Regions from separate parts of the Mycobacterium sp. NPDC003449 genome, predicted to be linked through region 1. Evidence: riboswitches for the same ligand, from Rfam matches in the RefSeq annotation. Region 1 holds a riboswitch; each other region holds the start of a gene.

Region 1 (4,806 bases):
ACATTGCTGTCCGGTCGACTCTTGAAGAAGGCTGTGAGTGATCTGATAATTGCCTGCGCAACAACGTAATACGCGGTTGTGACGCAGGTCTTATGCCGACATCCAATCGACCGCAGGCAGAATCGGGGCGTTGGTCGTCCGTTCATCGTTCGGACACCCGGCCCGCAGACGGTATGAGGGCAAAGTCGCCGAGGTGTAATGCCTTTCGCCGATGCGGCCGCACTGCGGGCCGTGCACCGCCAACCGAGTGATGGAGGAATCGTTGAGGTCGTCCAAGGCGTGCGAGCGGGGGATTGCCGCACTGCTCATCGCATTCAGCATCGGATTGGCCGCGATGCCCGTCGCAGCCGCCGATCCGGAAGATCCCATGCCGAGTGCTCCCGGTGTTCCGGGGCTTGCCGAGCCGGGAGTGCCTGCGGTAACTGCGTGTTCGGCCTTCGCCGATGCCCTGGACTCGGCGTCGACGTTCTACGGCGACTTCGCCGATTCCATCGAAGGGGTGGAACGTCCCGACTACGGCGACCCGACCATCAGCACCACCAACACCAGTGGCCGTACCGCGCTGCGCGAGGCCGCCGCGTCGGCGATGAGCGCGGCCGGTACACCTGGACTTTCGCCGGACATCGCCAACCCGATGCGCTCGTGGTCCGTCGGTGCCACCAAGCTGCTTCTCAAGATGGGGCTGCGCACCGGTGGACAGTCGCTCAATGACACGGCCACCCGGCTCAACAACGACGCGAACAACGCGCAGATGGCCTGCGCCGCTGCAGGAACCCACGCCTGACTGTGATCCGTCACGCGATTTCATTGCTCGTGTTGGTACTGCTGGCAACCAGCTGTGCCGGCAATGGCGACCCGGCCAACGGCCCGCCGAAGGATGTTCCGAAGTCGGCGCTTGCGGGGCTGCTGCTCAGCGCCGATCAGATCGACACCGTGATGGGCGCCGAGGGGATGACGGCGCACCGGCCCGTCACCGAGATGGGCGATCATCGTGACCTGCTGCCCAACCTGAACTGTCTGGGTGCCTGGCAGGTCGACGAGTCCGCCATCTACGGCAGGGACTGGGCGGCCATGCGTCAGGTGCTGCTGCGGGCGCCGGACAACGATGACTGGGACGACCTGGTGGTCCAGTCGGTGGTCATCTTCGCGTCCACGCGGGATGCCCGGGATTTCCTCGACGAGTCGGCAGATCGCTGGTCCAAGTGCACCAATCACCATGTCAACATCACCCTCAACGGTCGACCCCTGCCCAGGTGGACCAGCGGAGACCTCACCAGGACGAGTTCCGAGCTCACCTTGCCGTTCAGCCGGGTGAACGGGGACCAGACCCGGGCCTGCCAGCGTGCGCTGGCCGTCGCCGCCAATCTCGTGATGGATGTTCAGGCTTGTAAACCCGAGGGTTCGGCTGTCACGCAGGCCGCCGATGTGGTGGACCGGATCATGGTCGCGATGCCGCGCTGAGCCGTGCTGTCGTTGCGGCCGGGCGGGTAGTGTGAGCGACGCAGCTGGTTTGTCGGCGCAGGCTCAGGCCGGTGCCGACACCGAGCGCCGCACGCTGATCCAGGTGCGGCGCGAGAGGGAACCCGGTGGGAATCCGGGACTGTCCCGCAGCGGTAAGCAGGAACGACCGCCGTCATCAGCACTGGCACGCAGGTAACTGCGGCTGGGAAGCGACGGCCACTAGGTGCACGGATCGCCGTGCGGGCCTGCGAGTCCGAAGACCTGCCAGCCGTACCGGACGCGCCGCGTCCGGTGGTTCATCGCCTCGCGGAATAGGCAGTGGCCGAAGCGGTGTACCCGTGGCGGGTTTACACGTGTTCGGCTCGACGTCTCCGGGCGGTGGCCATCCTGCGAGCACGTTGAAGGACCTCGTCATGAACGCAACCGCTGTACCGTTCACCGCCACCATTCTCGGTTCCCCGCGCATCGGGCCCAATCGCGAACTCAAGCGAGCCGTCGAAAGATACTGGGCCGGCCGCACCGACCGCGCCGAGTTGGAAGCCATTGCCGCCACGTTGCGCCGCGACACCTGGGAATCGCTCGTCGCGGCCGGACTGGACTCGGTCCCAGTCAACACCTTCTCGTATTACGACCAGGTTCTCGACACTGCCGTGCTGCTGGGTGCACTCCCACCGCGGGTAGCCGCGATCACCGATGACCTGGACCGCTATTTCGCCGCCGCCCGCGGTGGCGCCTACGGTGGCGAAGAGATTGTTCCGCTGGAGATGACCAAGTGGTTCGACACCAACTACCACTACATCGTGCCCGAGATCGGTGCAGATACCCACTTCGGGCTTAATCCGGCCAAAGTGCTCGGTGAGGTGGAAGAGGCTGCCGCCCAGGGTATTCCCGCGCGTCCGGTGATCGTCGGACCGATCACCTTCCTGGCGCTGTCCAAGACGGTGGACGGTACCGAGCCGATCGGGCGCCTCGGGGAACTCGTGGCCGTCTATGCCGAACTGCTGGAGCTGCTCTCCGACAAGGGCGTGGACTGGGTCCAGATCGACGAACCGGTATTGGTGACCGACATGCTCGACAACGCCGCCGAGCTGGCCGAGCAGACCTACCGCCGGCTCGCGGACCTGACCAGGCGGCCGGCCATCTTCGTCGCCACCTACTTCGGTGAGCTCACCGATGCACTGCCCGTGTTGGCCCGCACCCCGGTCGAGGCCATCGGCATCGATCTGGTCGCCGGAGGTGTTTCCGCGGTGGCCACGGCGCCGGAGCTGGCCGGCAAGCTGGTGGTGGCCGGCGTGGTCGACGGCCGCAACATCTGGCGCACCGATCTGCAGGCCGCGCTCGCCACCTTGGCCACCCTGCTGGGACCTGCCGGCACGGTGGCGGTATCGACGTCGTGCTCGACCCTGCACGTGCCCTACACCCTCGACGCCGAGGATGGTGTGGATCCGGCGCTGCGGAGTTGGCTGGCATTCGGCTCCGAAAAGGTCGGTGAGGTGGCCGCCCTGGCGCGTGCCCTCGCGCACGGTCGCGAGGCCATTTCGGCCGAGATCGCGGCGTCCAACGAGGCCATCGCGTCCCGCAAGGCCGATCCGCGCCTCGACAACGCCGACATCCGCGCGCGCATCTCCGCCATCGTGGCCGCGGGCGTCAACCGCGGCCCCGCCGACCGGCGTCGGGCCGTACAGCAGGACCGGCTCAACCTGCCTGCCCTGCCGACCACCACGATCGGGTCCTACCCGCAGACGACCGCCATTCGCGTGGCCCGCGCCGATCTGCGGGCCGGCAAGATCGACCGGGCCGAGTACGAAGCCCGGATGAAGGCCGAGATCGCCGCGGTGATCGAACTGCAGCAGCGGTTGGGCCTCGACGTGCTGGTGCACGGTGAACCCGAGCGCAACGACATGGTGCAGTACTTCGCCGAACAACTCGACGGGTTCTTCGCGACGCAGAACGGTTGGGTGCAGTCCTACGGCAGCCGCTGCGTACGCCCGCCGATCCTCTACGGCGACGTCGCACGGTCGAAACCCATGACGGTGCAATGGATCACCTATGCACAGTCGCTGACCGAGAAGCCGGTCAAGGGCATGCTGACCGGGCCGGTCACGATCCTGGCGTGGTCGTTCGTCCGCGACGACCAGCCGCTGGCCGATACCGCCGCCCAGGTGGCGCTCGCGATCCGGGACGAGACCGTGGATCTGGAGTCGGCGGGTGTCGCGATCATCCAGGTCGACGAGCCCGCCCTGCGCGAGCTGCTACCGCTGCGAACCAGGGACAAGGAGGCGTACCTGCGCTGGGCCGTCGATGCGTTCCGGCTGTCCACCTCAGGGGTCGCTGACTCGACGCAGATCCACACCCACCTGTGCTACTCGGAGTTCGGCGAGGTGATCGGGGCGATCGCCGATCTGGATGCCGACGTGACGTCGATCGAGGCGGCCCGCTCGCACATGGAGGTGCTCGGCGATCTGAACGAGGCCGGGTTCGCCAACAGTGTCGGCCCTGGCGTCTACGACATTCACTCACCGCGGGTGCCGGGTGTGCAGGAAATCGCCGCCTCTTTGCGGGAGGCGCTGAAAGCTGTTCCTGCTGAGCGGCTCTGGGTGAATCCCGACTGCGGTCTGAAGACCAGGAACACCGCGGAGGTGACCGAATCGCTCAAGCACCTGGTGGCAGCGGCCGCGGAGGTGCGCGCCGGCTGAACTGGCGAGCGTGGGCCTCATGCACGCGTTGCGGCGAATTTGCGTGCATGAGGCCCACGCTCGGCACAGTCAGCGGTCGGCGGGCTGACCTGCCGGCGAATAAGGCAGGCTGCTGCTGGTCTGCGGGTCGACCTGGACCGGCTTGCCCACGTACGGGAACGCCCGTTGAGGGCAGGCCGGCCGGTCGCAGACTCGGCAACCCGCACCGATCGGCACGACGGCCTCGGGATCGGTCAGATCGATGCCTACCGAATAGACGAGCTTGTCGGCGTGGGCCAGGTCGCAGCCCAGGCCGATGGCAAAGCTTTTGGGGGTCCCCAGGTATCGGCTCGGTGCCGTGTCCGCCGTCTTGGCGATCCAGAAGTAGCTGCGGCCGTCGGGCATCTGGGCCACCTGCGTCAGGAATTCGCCCGGGCGCGCCGATGCATGGTGCACCACCCACAGCGGGCAGTTCCCGCCGACCCGTGAGAAGTGAAAAGCCGTGGCAGACTGCCGTTTCGAGATGTTTCCCGCGCTATCGGTGCGCACGAAGATGAACGGGATGCCGCGCGCGTCCGGTCGCTGCAAGGTCGACAGGCGATGACACACCGTTTCGAATCCGACCTCGAATCGCCGGGCGAGTTGGTCGATGTCGTACCGCAGGTCTTCC
Region 2 (4,806 bases), on a different contig from region 1:
GCCCGGTTCGCGAAGATCGGCCAGCACCGTCCGGATGTGCGGGTGGGGCCGGGCGGTGGTGCCGAGCCCGAGCAGCAACGGGTCGGCGTCGACACCGACCACGTGGGCCTGCGGGATGCGGTCGACCAGGCGGTGGGCCAGTGAGCCGGGGCCGATCCCGAGGTCGACGACCAGTGGATCGGGTCGTGCGACAACCTCTTCGAGAATATCGATGACGATGTCGAAACGTTCCTCCCGGTCCGGCATGTAGTACTCCTGCTGGCGGTCCCAGCGTTCGAGCCATTGTTCGGCCAGCGCCGTCGTCAGTGTCATATCGCCATTCCTCATTTCGTCGTCTCGTCGAGAACATTGTCGAATCGGGCCCAGTCCAGGGAGTTCGGCACCCCCTCCGGGGTCCGTTGCCACACCGAGCGGTGCGCGGTATGCCACGGTGTCGTCGCCCAGAAGATGAAACCGCCACGGTCGTGCAGGATCTCGTGCATGCGGTGATAGATCCGGGTGCGGTCCTGGTCGGATCGGGTGCGCTGGGCCCGGTGATACAGATCGTCGAACTCGGGGTCGGCCCACCGGGTGAAGCTCTTGGGCGCATCACTGAGCAGCCGGGAACCGAAGTGGTAGGGGATCGGCAGCGGCCCGGACTGTCCCATCGTCATATCGCCGCGGGTGAGCGCCTCGGTGTAGTAGGTGTCCTTGGAGCCGGTCACCACCCGGACGGTCACGCCGCACCGCGCGGCCTGATCCCGCAGCAGCTGGGCGGCCTCGATGAAGCCGTGCGATACCGGGGCGACGAACAGTTCGAAGGTCAGGCCGGATGCGCCGGCCCGCCGCAGCAGGTCGGTGGCCAGGTCCGGGTCGTGCCGGTTGGGCTCCAGATCGTCGGCGTAGTAACGGTATCCACGGCCGAAGATGTCGTCGGAGGCCTCGCCGACCCCCTCCAGCGCCACGGTCACGAGCTGTTCCCGGTCGACCAGGTGCATCATCGCGCGGCGCACGTCGGGATGGTCGAACGGGGCCCGGTCGGTCTTCATGGCGAAATAGAGAATTCCCGAGTTCGGGGTCGCGTGCACCGTGATGTCGTCGGCGCCCTCGAGAGTTCGGACCGCGCCCGGCGAGAGATTGTCGGCGAAGTCGGCCTGCCCGCCGCGCAGCGCCGAGAGCCGGGCCTCGGTCCCGGCGCTGAGGATGCGCAGCCGCTCGACGCCGGGTCTCTCGCCCCAGTAGTCGTCGAACCGTGTCCCGGTGAACTCGCGCCCCGGGGTGAAGGTGTCGAACCGGAAGGCGCCGGTGCCGACCGGCCGGGCGAAATCCCTGGTGCCGTTCTTGACGATCCGGGTTCCGTAGGAGGCCAGCAGGGTGGGGAGGTCGAAGGAGGGCGCCGACAGCGCGATCTCGACGGTGCGGGGGTCGACGGCCCGGCAGGCACCGACATCGATCTGGGCCAGTGTCGATGCGGCGACATAGGGCGAGGCGCCGTCCTGGCGGCCGAGGATCCGCGCCAGGGTGAACAGCACATCGTCGGCGGTCAACGGGCTTCCGTCGTGCCAGCGGGCGTCGCGTAGCGTGATCCGCCACCGGTCTCCCTGGCCGTTGGGTTCGGCGGCGGTGGCCAGCCGCGGGACGGGTGTCATGGTCGAATCGACTTCGAACAGTCCGTCGTAGATGTGTTTGACCCGCGCCTCGTCGACGAACATCGTCCCGACACCGGGGTCGATGACCTCCGACGAACCCGCGCCCTCGTAGAGGGCGGTGAACGTGGACCGATCGGGCCGGCCGCGGGGTGTACACGCGGCCATGGCGAGGGCCCCGAACGCGGTAGCGCCCAGGAACCGCCGCCGGTTCACGACGTGCGTCATGCTTACTCCAAACCCTCGTGGACATAGCGCGCCGTGGCCGGTCTCCTGGCTTCCGTGTCAACGCACGGGCACCCGAGCCTTCCCGGTTTCCCAGTGGCCCGCAGCGGGGTCGCCGCTGCGCGAGGGCGCCGTACTCGACGGCTACAGTGGCGAGGGCCGCGCCGGCGTCAGACCGGCTTCCCGTTCACCACGGCGACTGCGAGCTTACCGACATCGGTGGCGTGGGCCGTCCTCCCCGAGCTTTAATGAAAATGATTATCATTAAAGCTAGCATCCGGAGGGCTTCACCCAGGTGGCGCCCGGTCGACCCGCCTGGGTTGGGGTCGGTATACCCTGGCCGGGTGAACTTCTTCGACCAGGCCATCGAGCTCGAACCGGCGGGTGACGGGCGGTTCCGTGGCCGCACCATGCCGGAATGGGCCAATATGGTCGGCCCGTTCGGCGGTATCACGGCGGCCACCCTGATCCGCGCCGTCGAGTCGCATCCGCAGTGCCACGGGCAGCCGATCGCCCTCACGGCGAACTATCTCGCCCCGATCGCCGACGGTGAATTCGATATCGACACCAGGGTGGTCAAGACCAACCGCTCCAACCAGCACTGGATCCTCGAGCTCAGCCAGGGTGGCGAGGCCAGGACCACGGCCACCGCGGTGTTCGGGCCGCGCCGGGAGACCTGGGGCCACAGCGAGGTCGCGGCCCCTGCCGCACCCGCGCCCGAGGGTGTCGACCGAAGCCGACCCTCGTTCGACGTGGTGTGGTTCGCCAACTACGACACCCGCTACGTCGACGGTGCCATGCCGGAGCCACAGGACGGCGGATCGGAATCGTCGACCACCACCCTGTGGGTCCGCAACGATCCGCCGCGGCCGATGGACTTCGCCTCGCTGACCGCCGTGAGCGATATCTTCTATCCGCGGGTCTTCCTGCGGCACGGCCGGTTCGTGCCCGCGGGCACGGTCACCATCACCATCTACTACCACGCCGGTAGTGACGAACTCGCCGCGCAGGGTGATGATTTCGTGCTGGGGACGGCGCGCGCCCACCGGTTCTCCCGCGGTTATTTCGATCAGGAGGCACAGCTGTTCGGCCGCGATGGCACCCTGCTGGCCACCACCCATCAGTTCGTCTATTTCAAGGATTGAGCCGCCGGGACTGCAGGGCGATCCAGGCACTCACCCTGGTCTGCGGATCGTCGAGTCGCCCCGGCAGCGCGGCTTCGATGGCGTCGAGCCGGTTGCGCACCGTATTACGGTGCAGCCCGAGCTCCTCGGCGACCTTGAGCCGGGACCCGTGATGGCGCAGAAAGCTGTGCAGGGTCTCGATCTGTTCGGAATCCAGTGCCCGCAGCCATGATTCGGCGAATGCGGCGGCCCGCTCGGGATCGATGAGGCCCAGCGGGCCGTTGCCGACGACCCGGCCCCAGACCACCAGCGGTGCCGTCGGGGTGGCCTGCGCGAGGGCCAGGCCCGCGGTGCGGTATCCGGATGCGGCGTCTCGCAGCGCGACGGTGTCGCCGATCCCGACGCGCAGGCCCGCATCGGTCAGCGCGGCGGTGGTCGTCTTGGCGTGCCCGGGTCCGAGGGCCGCGCACAGTTCGCCGGTGTAGCCGCCGGCCAGAACTCCCCGGTACTCCAGCGTCGATAGCGCCTCGTTGATCTCGGACTCGCCGCCCGTGGCGCGCAGGAACTGGATCCGCTCGGTCAGCTGCGGTGCCGGCGGATCCACGTCCAGCACCAATTGTGCGGTCGCTGCGTCGTTTTCGACCAGCATCTGGATGGCCCGGTCGCGCAGGCGCTGCCGGGTGTCGGCGCGACCTCGGAGTTGCTCGTCGACGAGGCCGAGCACGGCGACAGCGGTGGTGACGGCGTGGCGCTGCCCGTCCGACGGGTGCGTCGGGCCCATCGCCGCCAGATAGGTCGACGGCTTGCCGCGTAACCCGATGGGCTGCACCGAGACCGTCATGGCCGGCCGGGACCGGGCCGCGGCCGAGCGCAGACCGTGGGCCCGCAGCCGCCGCACGTCCGCGGCGACCTCGCCGAGGACAAATTCGGTGCGCCGTGGACCGGCCGGGCCGACGAGGGCACGTCCGTCCGGGCCCATCAGACACACCGCACCGTCGAGCGCATGGGCCAGCGCGGAGACGACCGCCGCCCTGGGGTCGGGTTTGGCGGCCGCCGAGATCAGCCGACGCTGGGTCTTGAGCGCGTCGCGGGCCGCGGTGGACTCCTGGCGCTCCAGCTCCCGTGCCACCTGCCTGCTGATCGCGACGAACGTCGTCGGGGCCGGTACCTCGAACAGGTTCACTTGGTGTTCTCGGCACGCATCGGCCAGCGCCTGCGGCGTCCTGGCGTGAGTCAGCCCGATCCCGAGGCCGACCGCCGCGATCCCGGCCTCAGCCAGCCTCCGCACGTAGCCGTCCCACTGCGTGGTCCAGTGCCGGGTCTCGATACCCGTCGTGAGCAGGATCTCGCCACCCTCCAAAAACGGTGTGGGATCGGTGAGTTCGCTGGTAGCGACCCAACGGATGTCGGTGCCGGCCCGCGCCAGTTGGACGGCGCGCAGCCCGAGCGCCGGCACCCCGAGGATGCTCTCGACCGTGACCATGGTGGCATTTTCGCACATCGATGTGCAGATGAACTGTGCATTTATGACCTGGGGCGGGACCGCCCCGCCGCCTACCGTGAGCGCCAGCACAGCAGTAGGAGGACATGTGACCACGACCGAACTGGCCGGCCCGGCGATCGCCCAGGAGCGGCGGCTTGTCACCGCGATCCCCGGACCCGTCTCCCAGCGGATGCAGGCCCGAAAGGAACACACCGTGGCCCGCGGCGTGGGCACGACGCTGCCGGCCTACATCGTGGCCGCGGGTGGGGGCGTGCTGGTCGACGCCGACGGCAACCAGCTGATCGACTTCGGGTCGGGCATCGCGGTCACCACCGTCGGCAACAGCGCT
Region 3 (4,806 bases), on a different contig from region 1:
TGAACAAATACGTCGACGAGCACGACGACCAGAAGATCGAGGTCCACAAGCTCGATCCGGAGTCCGAGGCCCGCCAGATCACCCGGCTCAAGCAGGTGCGCGCCGACCGCGATCCGCAGCGGGCCAAGGCGGCGATGGACAACCTGCTCGCGGTCGCGAAGGACGAGAACGCCAACCTGATGCCCGCGACCATCGAGGCGGTGCGTGCGCACCTGTCGATGGGTGAGATCACCGGCGCGCTGCGCGGCGTCTTCGGCAGCTACGTCGAAACGCCGGTGTTCTAGGGGGATCGGCAACCAGCGTCGGTGCTCGGGAGCGGCATGCGGGTGAACCACGATGTGGTCGGTACAGTGATTCCCTATATCAAACTCTGCGACAAAGCAGAAGGGGCGCACGTGTCGGAGGCAACACAATCCGGATGGAAGCCGCTCCCGCGCATGCGGACGCATGAGCAGGTGGTGGCCGAGATCGAGCACCGGCTGAACACCGGCACACTCAAGGCGGGTGACCGTCTGCCCCCCGAACGGCAGCTGGCCGAGGCCCTCGGGGTCAGCCGGGGAGCCGTTCGGGAGGCCCTGCGGATCCTCGAAGCGATCGGGGTCGTCGAGGCCGGAACCGGTTCCGGCCCCACGTCCGGGTCGATGATCGTCAAGGACAGCACCGCGGGGATGGGCATGGTCCTGCGCATCCACCTGCAACTGGCGTCGTTCACCACCGACGATCTGGTCGAGGTACGTCTCACCCTGGAACGGCTGGCCTGCCGCAAGGCCGCCGGCATCGCCACCAGTGATCAACTGGCCCACCTGCGTTCGCTGGTCGAACAGATGCGGGGAACCCACACCACGGCGAGCTACAACGATCTCGACGCGGCCTTCCACGTCGGGATTGCGCAGATCTCGAGCAACGGGCTGGCGGCGGCGCTGATGGCCGCGCTGCGGGAAGCGCTGCGCCAAGCCATGGTGAGCGCGTTCGAACGGCTCGAGGACCCGGCGAAGACCATGGCGACACTGACCGACGAACATGCGGCGATCGTGGAGGCCATCGCCTCGGGCGACGGCGGCCGGGCGGCCGATCTGGTGGCCCGCCACATCGAGGGCTTCTACCGCGCCGTCGGGTTCAGCGACCTCAAGTGGGCCGACTGAGTCGGGCGGTCAACCCCCACGCCCAATTCGACATAATCGTCGTGTCCGAGCGTGATCGGCGACGTTTACGTCGAGTTCGCGCGAGAGCGCGGCCGGAGTCTTCTGCAATGCCATACACTGGCGGTTGCGGGCTCGAGGAAGCTGGTGAGAATCCAGCACAGTCGCGCTACTGTGACATCCCGGTTCACCGGGGTGGAGTCAGACCTGCAGGCCCGCAGCCTATCCGTTCATCAGGGACGCGCAATCCCTGCAGGAGGACACCATGGCCGAGGCCGCGCACGCGTCAGAAACCGCCGATGCACAGTGGAAACCACTGCCCCGCAGGCGAACTCACGAACTCATCGTAGAGCAGATCGAGGACCGGCTCCGGCAGGGCACGCTGCGGGCCGGGGACCGGCTGCCACCCGAGCGGATGCTGGCCGAAGCGCTCGGCGTCAGCCGGGGCGCGGTTCGCGAGGCGCTGCGGATCCTGGAGGCGATCGGCGTCATCGAAGCCGCTCCGGGGTCCGGGCCGTCGGCGGGATCGGTGATCGTGCACCGCGGGGCCGATGCCATGGCAATGGTCCTGCGCCTGCATCTGCGGATGGCGTCGTTCAGCCCGCAGGACTCCGCGGATGTGGCCGCCTCGCTCGAGACGCTCGCGGTGGCGGGGGCCTGCAGGCGGGCCACCACCGAGGACGTCGCCACCCTGCGGTCACTGGTCGAGCAGATGCGTACCGCCGGTTCGCTCGCCGACCGTCTGGACCTGGATACCGTTCTGCTGCAGCGGATCACCGAGATGTCGGGCAACGTGCTGGCGTCGGCGGTGTTGTCGGGTTTGCGTCAGGCCCGCTTCGACATGCCGAACCCGTCGGTCGAGGCGAGAGGCGCACTGGTCGACGCGATCGCGGCGGGCGATGAGGCTCGGGCGGTCGCGCTGGTGGCGCACCGGGCCGCGGGCGAGGACGACCCCGACCTCACCCGGCTGCGGCCCGCCGGCTGACCGCGGGTGCGGCCACCGTGGGGTCCAGTGACCACCCGGTGATGTCGAGGACCCCGCGCAGGAACTCCTCGAACGTGGTGAAGCCGAAACGCTTGAGCCCCGGCCTGGTTGGATAGATCTCGCCGTACCAGGGTGCGCTCGCCGCGACGATGAACTTCTGCTTCGTGTCGGGTCGCCGCCTGGGCCGGCGTCGGACACAGTCCCGGCCGGGGCGCTCGGGTTCGGTGTCGCGCGGCGGCGAATGCAGCGGCCAGCCGGTGAGGGCCAGGAACGCGCTGCAGAAGGTCTCCACCGAACCGAAGTACAGCCGGTGGATTCCGGGCTGGGTCCGGTACATCTCGCCGCCCCACGGCGATTCGGCCGCGACGATGAGCTTGCACATGTGGTACTCCGCCTCCGGTTGATGGCCCGCCTCGTTGGTAAGTGCCGCGCATGACACGTGGACGACCATATATGTGGTCGGACCATACTCGAGCGGTGGAGGCTGGGTCAAGGAACGGCTTGTGTCGGGCGCTACACGGATTTGACCCTTGTGGCCTGAACCACAGTTGTGGTAGGACCATAGTGAGATCCGTCCAACTCTGGAGACGCTATGCATCAACAGGCCGAGGCTCAGGCGGCGAACCCGCAATCGACTACCGAGCGACCCCACGGTCTACGCCGGGTCGGTGCGGCGAGCCTGATCGGTACGACCATCGAGTACTACGACTTCTTCGTCTACGGCACCGCGGCAGCCTTGGTCTTCCCGCACCTGTTCTTCCCCAGCAGCAGCCCGTCGATGGGCACCATCGCATCGTTCGCGACGTTCGGGGTGGCGTTTTTCGCCCGCCCGGTCGGGTCGATCGTGTTCGGGCACTTCGGTGACCGGATCGGGCGCAAGCGCACGCTGGTGTGGACGCTGCTGATCATGGGGCTCTCGACGGTGGCGATCGGATTGTTCCCGGGGTACAGCACCGGGGTGTTCGGGTTGTGGGAGAACGGGATCGGGATCTGGGCGCCGATCCTGTTGGTGGTGATGCGGTTTATGCAGGGCCTGGCGATGGGCGGGGAGTGGGCCGGCGCGACACTGTTGACCGCGGAGTACGCACCCAAGGGGCAACGCGGGCGGATGGCGATGTATCCGCAGATGGGGTCGGCGTGCGCGTTCTTCCTGGCCAGCGGCACGTTCTTCGCGGTGTCGATCACCATCGGGGACACCAGTGAGACATTCATGAACTACGGCTGGCGGTTCCCGTTCCTGGCGTCGCTGTTGTTGGTGATGGTCGGCTTGTGGATTCGGTTACGGGTGGCCGAGACTCCGGTGTTCGAGACCGAGCAACGCCGTCGGCAGCAGGAGAGCGCGCCGACCAAGCTGCCGTTCGCCGACGCCATCCGCAAGCAGTGGCGCCAGATCGTGATGTCCGGGCTGGCGATGTCGACGGTGTTTGCGATGTTCTATACCGGCAGTGCCTTTCTGACCAGTTACGGCACCTCGGCGCTGGAGTTCGACCGGACGATGATCCTCGGCTTCGGGATGATCGCCTCGGTGGTGCTGGCGATCGTCACCGCGGCGGCGGCGATCCTGTCGGATCGGGTGGGTCGCAAGAAGGTCATCGCGGCGGCCTACGGTGCCGCGGTGCTGTGGTCGCTGCTGCTGTTCCCGTTGCTGGACACCGGCTCTCCGGTGGCGTTCCTGATCGGTGTGACCGTCACGTTGGCGTTGTACGGAATCGCCAACGGGCCCGCGGGAGCGCTGCTGCCGGAGATGTTCCGGTCGCGGTTCCGCTATACGGGCGCGGGGCTGAGCTACAACCTCGGCGGGATCATCGGCGGCGCGATTCCGCCGATCCTGGCCGCGCGGATCGTGGCCGACCACTCCGGCATCTGGGTCGGCGTCCTGCTGGCCGTTCTGTCGGCGGTCAGCCTGGCCTGCGTCCTGGCGCTCCCGGAGACCAAGAACAACGACCTCGACGACGTACCCACCCAGTGACCCACCCGAAAGGTGCCATGACCACCATCGCCGAAAAAGTCGGAGTCGTCGGCTGCGGACTCATGGGGGCCGGCATCGCCGAGACCGTCGCCCGGTCCGGTCTGCCGGTCACGGTCGTCGAGACCAACACCGCCGCGGCGCAGGCCGGCCGCCAACGGCTGGAGAAATCGCTGGCCAAGGCCGAATCCCGGGGCAAGGTCGGCTCGGCCGCCGAGATCCTCGAGCGGATCGTGGTCGTCGAGGATCTCGACGCGCTCGCCGACCGCACCCTGGTGATCGAGGCGATCATGGAGGACGAGGCGGTCAAGACGGGGCTCTTCGGCGAGCTCGACAAGATCGTGGTCGACACCGGCGCGATCCTGGCCTCCAACACCTCGTCGATTCCGATCATCAAGCTCGGCGTCGCGACGGCCCGTCCCGAGAACGTCCTCGGCGTGCACTTCTTCAATCCGGTCCCGGTGCTGTCGTTGGTGGAGTTGATCCCGAGCTTTCTGACCGCGGCCGCGACGACCGAACGGGCGCGCTCCTTCGTCCGGGACACCCTGGGCAAACACCCGATCGACTGCAAGGACCGGGCCGGTTTCGTGGTCAACGCGCTGCTGATCCCATTCCTGCTCTCGGCGATCCGGATGGTCGAGTCCGGCGTCGCGACGCCGGACGATATCGACGCCGGGCTGGTTCGGGGCTGTGCGCACCCACAGGGCCCGCTGGCC

What was found. A riboswitch is a leader RNA that binds a small molecule or an ion and turns the genes downstream of it on or off. The one in region 1 is predicted to bind cobalamin.
Region 2: another riboswitch for cobalamin. It lies ahead of ACWDTP_RS03270 (ABC transporter substrate-binding protein); the one in region 1 lies ahead of metE (5-methyltetrahydropteroyltriglutamate--homocysteine S-methyltransferase).
Region 3: another riboswitch for cobalamin. It lies ahead of ACWDTP_RS03530 (FadR/GntR family transcriptional regulator); the one in region 1 lies ahead of metE (5-methyltetrahydropteroyltriglutamate--homocysteine S-methyltransferase).

Annotation. Positions count from the first base shown of each region.
Region 1 covers NZ_JBSFPX010000107.1:19,195-24,000, reverse strand. Annotated here, with positions in the region: partial or broken gene ACWDTP_RS23880 (hypothetical protein) at 1-41, shown strand, start outside; gene ACWDTP_RS23875 (hypothetical protein) at 251-784, shown strand; gene ACWDTP_RS23870 (sensor domain-containing protein) at 787-1,461, shown strand; cobalamin riboswitch at 1,546-1,726, shown strand; gene metE (5-methyltetrahydropteroyltriglutamate--homocysteine S-methyltransferase) at 1,875-4,157, shown strand; gene ACWDTP_RS23860 (short-chain fatty acyl-CoA regulator family protein) at 4,227-4,806, opposite strand, start outside.
Region 2 covers NZ_JBSFPX010000006.1:23,922-28,727, forward strand. Annotated here, with positions in the region: gene ACWDTP_RS03265 (class I SAM-dependent methyltransferase) at 1-312, opposite strand, end outside; gene ACWDTP_RS03270 (ABC transporter substrate-binding protein) at 324-1,853, opposite strand; cobalamin riboswitch at 1,872-2,060, opposite strand; gene ACWDTP_RS03275 (acyl-CoA thioesterase) at 2,195-2,995, shown strand; gene ACWDTP_RS03280 (PucR family transcriptional regulator) at 2,985-4,457, opposite strand; gene gabT (4-aminobutyrate--2-oxoglutarate transaminase) at 4,564-4,806, shown strand, end outside.
Region 3 covers NZ_JBSFPX010000006.1:83,607-88,412, forward strand. Annotated here, with positions in the region: gene ACWDTP_RS03520 (methylmalonyl-CoA mutase family protein) at 1-284, shown strand, start outside; gene ACWDTP_RS03525 (FadR/GntR family transcriptional regulator) at 438-1,142, shown strand; adenosylcobalamin (AdoCbl) riboswitch at 1,252-1,402, shown strand; gene ACWDTP_RS03530 (FadR/GntR family transcriptional regulator) at 1,405-2,124, shown strand; gene ACWDTP_RS03535 (hypothetical protein) at 2,099-2,563, opposite strand; gene ACWDTP_RS03540 (MFS transporter) at 2,717-4,093, shown strand; gene ACWDTP_RS03545 (3-hydroxybutyryl-CoA dehydrogenase) at 4,111-4,806, shown strand, end outside.